Regions from separate parts of the uncultured Zoogloea sp. genome, predicted to be linked through region 2. Evidence: riboswitches for the same ligand, from Rfam matches in the RefSeq annotation. Region 2 holds a riboswitch; each other region holds the start of a gene.
What was found. A riboswitch is a leader RNA that binds a small molecule or an ion and turns the genes downstream of it on or off. The one in region 2 is predicted to bind cobalamin.
Positions count from the first base shown of each region.

Region 1: it holds a riboswitch for cobalamin, as region 2 does, so the genes downstream of both, Q0672_RS07470 (hotdog domain-containing protein) here and Q0672_RS05535 (energy-coupling factor ABC transporter permease) in region 2, are expected to answer to the same signal.
Region 3: it holds a riboswitch for cobalamin, as region 2 does, so the genes downstream of both, Q0672_RS07480 (ribonucleoside-diphosphate reductase subunit alpha) here and Q0672_RS05535 (energy-coupling factor ABC transporter permease) in region 2, are expected to answer to the same signal.

Region 1 is NZ_CALAYQ010000055.1:4,263-7,530, forward strand. Features, by position in the region: gene Q0672_RS07460 (PepSY domain-containing protein) at 1-389, opposite strand, end outside; gene Q0672_RS07465 (GNAT family N-acetyltransferase) at 486-995, opposite strand; gene Q0672_RS07470 (hotdog domain-containing protein) at 992-1,858, opposite strand; cobalamin riboswitch at 1,930-2,158, opposite strand; gene Q0672_RS07475 (ribonucleotide-diphosphate reductase subunit beta) at 2,221-3,268, opposite strand, start outside.
Region 2 is NZ_CALAYQ010000038.1:80,893-84,160, reverse strand. Features, by position in the region: gene Q0672_RS05545 (sirohydrochlorin chelatase) at 1-268, opposite strand, end outside; gene cobM (precorrin-4 C(11)-methyltransferase) at 265-1,065, opposite strand; gene Q0672_RS05535 (energy-coupling factor ABC transporter permease) at 1,069-1,707, opposite strand; cobalamin riboswitch at 1,922-2,140, opposite strand; gene Q0672_RS05530 (PAS domain-containing protein) at 2,306-2,818, shown strand; gene Q0672_RS05525 (methyl-accepting chemotaxis protein) at 2,793-3,268, shown strand, end outside.
Region 3 is NZ_CALAYQ010000055.1:8,760-12,027, reverse strand. Features, by position in the region: gene Q0672_RS07485 (MBL fold metallo-hydrolase) at 1-1,169, opposite strand, end outside; cobalamin riboswitch at 1,355-1,555, shown strand; gene Q0672_RS07480 (ribonucleoside-diphosphate reductase subunit alpha) at 1,701-3,268, shown strand, end outside.

The sequences.
Region 1 (3,268 bases), on a different contig from region 2:
ACGCCGGTGGTTGGCGCGCCGGGCAGGAAGTGCCGCGCGGCGGCCGTGGCGGTGTCGGGCGTGACGGCTACCAGCGTGCCGTCGTCGGCCCACACGCTGCAGGCCTCTTTGCCGGCGCTGAAATGGAACACCGGACGCCCGTCGGCCATTGCCAGCCGGGCGCTGCGGGGTTTCTCCACGCAAGCCTGGGCGGCGACGGCCGGGCTGATGCGGATGGCGTCCGGCTGCAGTGGTTCGAGGTGTGCCAGCCGCTCCTCGGTCGTCAGCTTGGGGAAGGGCACGTAGAGCATCACGATGCCCGACACGAACCAGCCGAGGATCAGCACCCCAGTGACGATGCCGAGCCAGCGGTGGGCGAGGTGAAGCAGGCGGAGAAGGCGGTGTTTCATCAGGGCTTGGGGCGTGAGGGCCGGGGAGTGTAAGTGGATTCGGCGGTGACTGCGTCTGTTTCGGGCGCGCAGCACGCGGCTGTGCGCCCGGGTGGATCAGCAGGGGATAGGGTTCGGGCTGGCCCGGGTACGTGGCGTGGTCGGGCTGGGTGCGGCAGGCGAGACCAGCACCGTCAGCCGTGGTGGCTCGAAACGCTGCAACTTGCGCAGGCCGAGCCTGGCCACGATCCGCCGGGCGGCCGGGTGGCCTTCGATGCACAGCACCCGCTCCAGGCCGTTGCCCTCCGCCCAGGCGACTACCGCTTCAAACAGCCGGGTGGCCAGACCCGCCCCGCGCCAGGGTGCGAGCACGCTGAAGCCCAGCTCGCCGCTGTTTCCGGCGACGCCCAGATGCGCCAGGGCGAGGGGTGGATGCTCCGCCGGGCCGATTGCCAGCACGAGGTCGCGGGCAAAATCGACGCGCGCCACATAGGCCCGGATGCTGGTGTCAGACTGGGGCGCGTTGAAGCGGCTGACCCTTTCGGCCGGGTTGAGGGCGAGGAGGTGGGCGAGCACCCGCAGGCGGGCGTCGCCCCCCAGACGCAGGGAGGTGGACTGGGGGTTCATCCCGCGCTCCCGGACTGATGGGCTGCGCCGACCGGCGTGGGGCGGCCCGCTTCGTCGATGGCCACGAAGACGAACGATGCCCGCGTGCACAGCCGCGACCCGGCCTGCCGGGGTGTCTCGGCGGTCATGGTCACCTCCACGCAGAGTGAGGTGCGTCCCACCGAGCTGACCCGGGCGCGGGTCTCGACGATGTCGCCCACCCGGGCCGGGGCGACGAAGTCGAGGGTCTCGCTGGAAGCCATCACCACCGGCTTGCGGGCCCGGCGGGTGGCGGCGACCAGCGCAGCCTTGCCCAGCCAGTCGAGGGCCTGCCCACCGTGGAGGATGCCCCGGTGATTGACCTGCCCGGGAAAGACGATCTCCACCACCCGCACCACGTCGGCGGGTACGGCGTCCAGGAGGGGGATGGATTCGGTGGATTCCGTCTCGTCGCCCACTGCCACCATCACAAAATGCCCGGTGAGGCAGAGGGTGCGTTCGCCGGTGAGCATGTCCTCGGCGCACAGGCGGGCTTCCACGTCCACCGAGCGGCGCCCGGTGCGGACGATCCGCCCGCTCACCTCGGCCAGATGGCCGGCGGGCACTGGTGAGCGGAAGTGGGTCTGGCTGAGGGCGGCGGTGACGACGGTGCGGCGTAGCCGGCGGCTGGCAAGGACGAAGGCGAACTTGTCCATCATCGCCAGCGCGGCGCCGCCGAAGAGGGTGCCATGGTGGTTCGACTGGCCGGGAAAGACCACGTCGACGAGGGAGAACAGCTCGCCCGGCGCGGGGGCTGGCAGCAGGCGGTCGAGGGGATCGCGCAGGTCGTCGGCGGTGGTGGGAAGGGGCTGGGCCGCGGTGGCCGGGGTGTGGGTGTGGGACATGGTGAGGCTCCTGGTCGGACTGTCCGCTACCCCGCGGACGGTCGATGGCAGATCCACCTGCCCGGTGGGGCAGATGGCGTGGCGCGGCAGGCCGGTCTCCGGGCTCGCAAGTCTTGACCCTTCGCCTTCCCGGACGTATCCAGTGGCGGGCGGCTTCGGGAGAAGCCAGCCGTGAAGGGTCCGCACTTGCCTACCGTTGCGGGGGCAGCCGGGGCTTGGCGGCGGACTGGCCGCCGCGTACCCCGTTCCCGTTTCACCCGGTTTCGCCGGAAGGGCGGAACCAGGCACCTGTCGCAGGGGGTGCAGCCGCCCGGGATCGGGCTTGGCGCCGGCTGCGCGGCGCCGGGCAGGCGCTGGCCGGGTCAATCCCAGGCTAGCGCGCCGCCCGTCTGGTACTCGGTGACGCGGGTTTCGAAGAAGTTCTTCTCCTTGCGCAGGTTGGCCTGCTCGTCGAGCCAGGGCAGCACGTTGGTGGCGCCGGGGAAGGGTTCGGCCAGCCCCACCTGACGGGCGCGGCGGTTGGCCATGAAGCGGAACTGATCCATGTGCAGCCCGGCGTTGTAGCCCAGGATGGGCGAACCCAGGATGTAGGCGGCGTAGTCGGCCTCGGCGGCCTCGGCTTCATCCCACAGGGTGCGCAGGACGGCGGGGTCGAGGCTGAGCCCTTCCTCCTTCAGCAGCTCGCGCACCACGCGGATGCCGAAGGCGCAGTGGAGCACCTCGTCACGCATGATGTACTGGAGCTGCTCGGCGGCGCCCTTCATCAGGCCCCGGCGCTGCAGGGCGAAGATGGGCGTGAAGCCGTTGTAGAACCAGCAGCCTTCGAAGATCGCCGCAAAGAAGAAGTAGGACAGGGCGAACTCGTGGAGGTTGGCCCGGTCACGCAGGTCGAAATCCGGGCGCATCACCCGTTCCAGGCGGCGGCTGGCGAGGGCGATCTTGCCGTGAATGGCCGGCACCACCCGGTAGCGGTTGTAGATCTCCTGCTGGTCGAGGCCGATGGTCTCGATGCAGTGCTGGTAGGTCCAGGTGTGCAGGGCTTCCTCGTACACCTGGCGGGCCTGGTAGATCTGCAGTTCGGGCGCCCTCATCTTCTCCATCACCGCCAGCCCGATGTTGCGCATGGCGAGGATGTCGGAGGTGGTGAGGTAGGCCAGCACGTTTTCGAAGACGTGGCGCTCGGCGTCGGTGAGCTTGTGGTGATAGTCGTGCACGTCCTGGGCCATGGAGATTTCGAGCGGCGTCCAGTGGTTGCGGTTGGCCTTGAGGAAGAACTCCCACGCCCAGGGGTATTTGAACGGGGCGAGCTGGTTGATGTCGGCCCGGCCGCCGACGATGCGCTTGTCGGCGGCGTTGATGGCAGCCCGGGCGTCGGTGGCCATGGCGGGCACCGGGGCCGGCGCGGGAATG
Region 2 (3,268 bases):
CGCGGGCGGCTTCGATGGCGGCGGGCAGCTCCATCTTCACGTGGCCGGCGGCGTTGAGGATGAAGGGGATCACCAGCACGTGGCGGGCGTCGCGGGCGGCGCGGTCGAGGCCGTCGTCGAGGAGCACGTCGGCGTGCTCGATGAAGCAGGTTTCGATGCGCCAGGCGGGGTGGCGCTCGCGCCACTGGGCGGCGAAGTGGAGGATCTCGGTGTTGCCGTCCCGGTTGCGGGAGCCGTGGCCGACCAGAAGGATGGCGGTGTCGTTCATGCGGGGTTCTCCGGTGCGCGGGCCGTTGCCTTGCGGAAACGGTGTGCGAAGGCGGGGTCGTAGAGCTTGGAGCGGGCGAGGGTCGGCCAGTCGGCGGCGCCCAGGGTGGGGCTGGCGATGATCATGGCCTGGCTGGCGATCTTCTCGGCCTGACAGCGCTGCTTGATGTCGGCGAGGGTGCCGCGGACGATCTTCTCGTCGCCGGGCCAGCTGGCCTTCTGGACGACCAGGATCGGCGCGTCCTCGGCCCAGCCGGCAGCGCGCAGGGCGCGCTGGACCTCATGCAGCAGGGTGATCGACAGGAAGATGCACAGGGTGCTGCGGTGGGCGGCGAGGGCTTCGAGCTCCTCGCCCGGCGGCATGGGCGTGCGCCCGGCCACGCGGGTGAGGATCACCGTCTGGGTGACTTCCGGCAGGGTCAGGGTCTCGCCGGCGGCGGCGGCCGACGCGAAGGCCGACGACACGCCGGGCACCACCGCCCACTCGACGCCGGCGGCGGTGAGCGGGCGGGTCATCTCGACCAGTGCGCCGTACAGGCCGGGGTCGCCGGTCTGCAGGCGCACCACGCTGGCGTGGCGGGCGCTCTGGTCGAGGAGCCAGGCGGTCATTTCCTCAAGGGTCATGTCCTTCGAGTCGCGGATCTCGCAGCCCGGCGGGGCGAACAGCGTGGCCGCCTGATCCACCAGCGAGCCGGCGTAGAGGATCGCGCCGGCGCTTTCGAGCAGGCGCCTTCCCTTGACGGTGAGGAGTTCAGGGTCGCCGGGGCCGGCACCCACGAACCAGACCTTGCCGGTCATGGCTCAGACCGCCTGGGGCTGGAAGCACAGCCGCACCACTGCGCTGTGCTGGCTGCGGGCGATGGCATGCACCGCCAGCAGCGTGAGGATCGGCTCGACGGCCACGATGGCGGCGTAGGACGAGGCGAAGGAGAGCCAGGCGCTGAGCGGTGTGGCCACCTCGCCGATGGCCAGCCAGAAGCCGATCATCAGGGTGACGCCGCCGTAGAAGGCCGCGTCGAGCTTGAGGATGCTGCGCAGGGTGGGCCGCGTGTCGGCGGCGCGCAGGCGCTGGCCGAGTGTGGCATGCACCAGCACCAGCGGCAGGGCCAGCGAGAGGGTATTCACGCCCAGGTGGAGCAGGTCGGCCGGCGCGAAGATCAGCCCCTGGGCCAGCAGGCCGAGGGCGAAGCCGAACAGCGTCGGCACGAAACCGAGCGCCAGGTAGAGCGGCATCGCGCCCAGGAAATGCAGCTCCGACGGGCCCACCGGCAGGTGGAAGGCCTGCATGAACAGGGTGAAGGCGACTGCTGCGATCAGGCTGCGGACGATCAGCTGAGGCGCTTTGAGGAGGTGGACCGACTGGCTGCCCAACAGGGCGACGGCGGCGGCGTTGGCGGCGAGGATCTTGGCACTGGCGACGTACCCCGGTTCGATGTGCATCTTGCTTCCCTTCGTGACGATTGGACGAAGTGCGGCAAGGCATCAGGGGGCGCGCAGAAGCAGCGAAAGACGAAAAGACGGACCGGTGGCCAGCGGGCCGGGCAGGCGAAGACCAATGGCGGACGTGGTTCCGGAAAGGCGGATGGAACGGGAACGGACGGACAGTGATCGGGCAAGCCCATCGGTCGGCTCTGCCCACACCCCGGGGCCAATACCACACCAAAACGTCACAGGCCGGTCTTCTGGCTCGCCTTCATCCTCTTCTGCCGACCTTCCCGTGCGCGAGCACAGTGGCGTTGAGCAGATTCGTCAGGCTTACAGCAGCGGGGGCTGCGCCGGAATGGCCAGGGAGCGCGTGCTCCCGACGTCACCGGACTTCCCGTTTCACCTTGCCTGCAGACGCAGGCTCGGCACCCGTAACGGGGCGGAGTCTAACCGCATGTGCTACGACGCGGCAAGCCTTCGTGCCGATGGGCCGGCTTTTTATGAATCCTGCCTTCAGCCCGGTTCGGGCAGTGCCGACAACGCATTACAGGTCCGATCACCCCGACCAGACAAAACACCGCGGACAGCGCGGGCACGAAGGAAGAGGGACAACATGAAACCGAGGGTTTCGCCGACGACGGTCGAGCGTTCGCTGGGTGACGATGATTTCATCGTCACCAAGACCGACGCAAAGGGCCGGATTCTCTACGCCAACCGGATCTTCATCGCGCTATCGGGCTACACCGAGGCCGAGCTGCTGGGCAGCCAGCACAACATCATCCGCCACCCGGACATGCCGCGGGCGGTGTTCAAGCTGCTGTGGGATCACATCGCGGCGGGGCAGGAGTTCATCGGCTACGTGAAGAACATGGCCAGGGACGGCAGCTTCTACTGGGTGCTGGCGACCGTGACGCCGGACCGGGACGGGGAGCGCGGCATCGTTGGTTACACCTCGGTGCGCCGCAAGCCGCAACGCGAGGCGGTGGCTGCAGCCAGCGCGCTGTACCGGGAGATGGCCACTGCCGAAGCGGCGGCCGGGGCCGCGCGGGCCATCGAGGCGGGCACCGCGGTGCTGATGAAGGCGCTCAACGGGAGGGGCTATGAACAGTTCGTCCTTGCGCTCTAGGCTGGCGCTGCTCCTGTGGGGCCAGGCGGCACTGCTGCTGGCGGCGCTGGTGACGGGGTTCTTCGTCGGCGGATCGCACCCGCTGATGCTGATGTGGCTGGTGGCGGGCGTCGCGCTTGCCGCCTGGGGGCTGCGCCGGCTGCGGCAGGCGCTGGCGCCGCTGGACGGGCTGCTGGCGTTGGCCGGGAAGGTCGGCGAGGGGGATTTCTCGTCGCGCATCACCGGCATCGGCGATCAGGACGAGATCGGCCGGCTGGGGTGGGCGATGAACGATCTGCTCGACCAGCTGGAGGCGTATTTCCGCGAGTCCGAAAGCGCCTTCCGGGCGCAGATGGACGGGCGCTACGCGCGCATCGGCCAGCGCTCCGGCCTGCACGGCGGGCTGCAGGCGGCGATGACCGCCCACAACACCCTGCTGGCGTCGATGGCGGCCCATCTGCGCGGCCAGAT
Region 3 (3,268 bases), on a different contig from region 2:
AGCCGGGCGCCATCCACCAGCCTCCGACCGAGCGTGCCGGCCGCCTGGAAGCCGGCGATCAGCACGCTGCATTCGCTGCGCGGCAGGTTCTCCCGCAGGTGGTATTTGATCCTCCCAGCCTCGCACATGCCACTGGCCGAGATGATGATCGCCCCGCTGCGCACGTCGTTGAGCGCCCGGGAGGCTTCAACGTCGGCCACGAACTCCAGCTTCAGCTTGTTCGGGTGGGCCTTCAGCCACTCAAGCAGATCCCGCGTCTCGCTGTCGAGGAGCGCCGGGTGAGCCAGGGTGATGCGTGTCGCCTCGTTAGCCATGGGCGAATCCACGAACACCTTGAGCGGCTCCAGCCTTCCCTGCCGCACCAGGTCGGCCAGGATGTAGATGATCTCCTGGGTGCGCCCCACCGCGAAGGACGGGATCACCAGGTTGCCGTGGCAGGCCCGGGTGCGGCCGATGGCGGCGATGATCTCCTCCTCGGTCTCGGGCAGGGGGCGGTGCAGGCGGTCGCCGTAGGTGGATTCGATGAGCAGCAGGTCGGCCGACGGGATGATCGTCTCCGGGTCGTTCAGCACCGGCCGGTCGCGCATCCCGATGTCACCGGAGAACACCAGCCGGCGCGGCCGCCCCTCGCCCGCGGCGGTTACCTCCAGCCACGCCGAACCCAGGATGTGCCCCGCATCATGAAAGCGCACCGCGATGCCCGGCGCCGGCTCGATGGTCCTGCCGTAGGGCGCCGGCTGCAGCAGGCCGAGGGTGGTCTGGGCCTGGGCCACGGTGTAGAGCGGCGCTGCCACGCCCCGCTCGCTCCCGCCCCGGCGGTGCTGGTGGCGCAGCTGCCACTCGGATTCCTTCTCCTGGATGTGGGCGCTGTCGGGCAGGAGCACCGCCAGCAGGTCGATGGTGGCGGGCGTGGCGTAGATCGGGCCGCGGAAGCCCAGCACCGCCAGCCGCGGCAGCAAGCCGGAGTGGTCGATGTGGGCGTGGGTCAGCAGCACGAAGTCGATGTCCCGCACGTCAAAGCCGAAATCCAGCGCCCGGAGGTTCTTGGCCCGGGCCTCGCGCCCGCCCTGGAACATCCCGCAATCGACCAGGAAGCGCACATCGCCGGCTTCCACCAGGGTGCACGAACCGGTCACTTCGCCGGCCGCGCCAAAGAAACGGACTCGCATTTTCGCAGCACCTCCTTGACGAATCGAGCATAAACCCGGCCAAGACGGATTGCAATGGCGCGCACTTCGCCGACCTCGCCCCATGCCGCGGACCCGCTGCCGTGGCGGACTAGATATGGGCCTCGACAACCCCCGACAGCCCTACCCGCAGTGCCCCGGCTTGACACGCCGGATACCACCCCCCTACCATCCGCCTCGTCATTGGTTCCCCGCAAGGGGATGAAAAGGGAAGCTGGTGCGAGGCCGTCGCCTCAAATCCAGCACTGCCCCCGCAACTGTAATCGGCGAGTTTCGTGCCCCCCACTGCCACTGGATGCGCTCCGGGAAGGCTGGCACGAGGCGACGACCCGAGAGTCAGGAGACCTGCCATGGCCCATTCCTTCAGTGCTTTTGGGGCGGGGTGTCCCTGAAACGAGGTGTCTTCCTGTCGCCACCGTGCGCCAGCGCCGATTGCAGGGCTTCCGCCCGCGCGTTGGCGCCGGGCGCGGTTCCAGGTCCTCGATTCTCCGCCCCCCAATTCGGAGAATCGCCTTGCTCGCCACCGTTCAGACACCATCCGCATCCGCCAGCGCGTCGGCCATCGCCGCCCTGCAGGTGATCCGCCGCAACGGCGCCGTCGTCGCCTTCAACGCAGACAAGATCGCCATCGCCATGAGCAAGGCCTTCTTGGCCGTGGAGGGCAGCGCCAGCGGCGGCTCGGCCCGGGTCCGGGAGATCGTCGCGCGGCTCACCGACACCGTGCTGCGCGCCCTCACCCGCCGCCTGCCCGATGGCGGCACGGTGTCCATCGAAGACATCCAGGATCAGGTGGAGCTGGCCCTGATGCGCTCCGGCGAACACGACGTGGCCCGGGCCTACGTGCTCTACCGCGAACGCCGCGCCGCCGAACGGGCTGCCGGCATGGCATCCGCGGGCACGCCGACCCTCCACGTGCTGGCCGACGGACGTCGCATTCCCCTCGACACCGACGCCCTGCTCCGCCACTGCGAGGCCGCCTGCGCCGGCCTGGGCAACGAGGTGTCGGCCCACGCCGTGCTCGATCTGGCCCTCCGTAACCTCTACGACGGCGTCCCGCTGGCCGACGTGGACCAGGCGCTGATCCTCGCCGCGCGCAGCCTGATTGAGCGGGAGCCAGCCTACAACCGGGTCACCGCGCAACTGCTCCTCGCCAGCCTCGCCCGGGAAGTCCTCGGCCAGCCGGTGAGCCTGGCCGACCTGCCCGGCCACTACGCCGAGGCCCTGCCGGCCTTCATCCGCACCGGCATCAATGCCGAACTCCTCGACCCGCGCCTCGCCGAATTCGACCTGGGCCGCCTTGGCGCCGCCCTGGTGCCCGAGCGCGACCGGCAGTTTGGCTACCTGGGCCTGCAGACCCTCTACGATCGCTACTTCCTTCACATCGACGGGCGGCGCATCGAGCTGCCGCAGCTCTTCTTCATGCGCGTGGCGATGGGGCTCGCGGTGGGCGAGATTGACCGGGAGGCCCGCGCCATCGAGTTCTACAACCTGATCTCGTCCTTCGATTTCATGTGCTCGACGCCGACCCTGTTCAACAGCGGCACCCGCCACTCGCAGCTGTCGTCCTGCTACCTCACCACGGTATCGGATGACCTGGAAGGCATCTACCAGGCGGTCAAGGAGAACGCCCTGCTGCAGAAGTACGCCGGCGGCCTGGGCAACGACTGGACCCCGGTGCGCGCCCTGGGCAGCCGCATCAAAGGCACCAACGGCCAGAGCCAGGGGGTGATTCCCTTCCTCAAGGTGGTGAATGACACCGCAGTGGCGGTCAATCAGGGCGGCAAGCGCAAGGGCGCGGTGTGCGCCTATCTCGAAACCTGGCACCTGGACATCGAGGAGTTCCTCGACCTGCGCAAGAACACTGGCGACGAGCGCCGCCGCACCCACGACATGAACACCGCCAACTGGATTCCCGACCTGTTCATGAAGCGGGTGATGGACAACGCCGACTGGACGCTGTTCTCGCCGTCGGACGTGCCGGACCTTCACACCCGCTTCGGCGCCGATTTCGAGGCCGCCTACTGCGCCCACGAGGCCCGGGCCGACGCCGGCGAGATCCGGCTCTTCAAGCGCATCCCGGC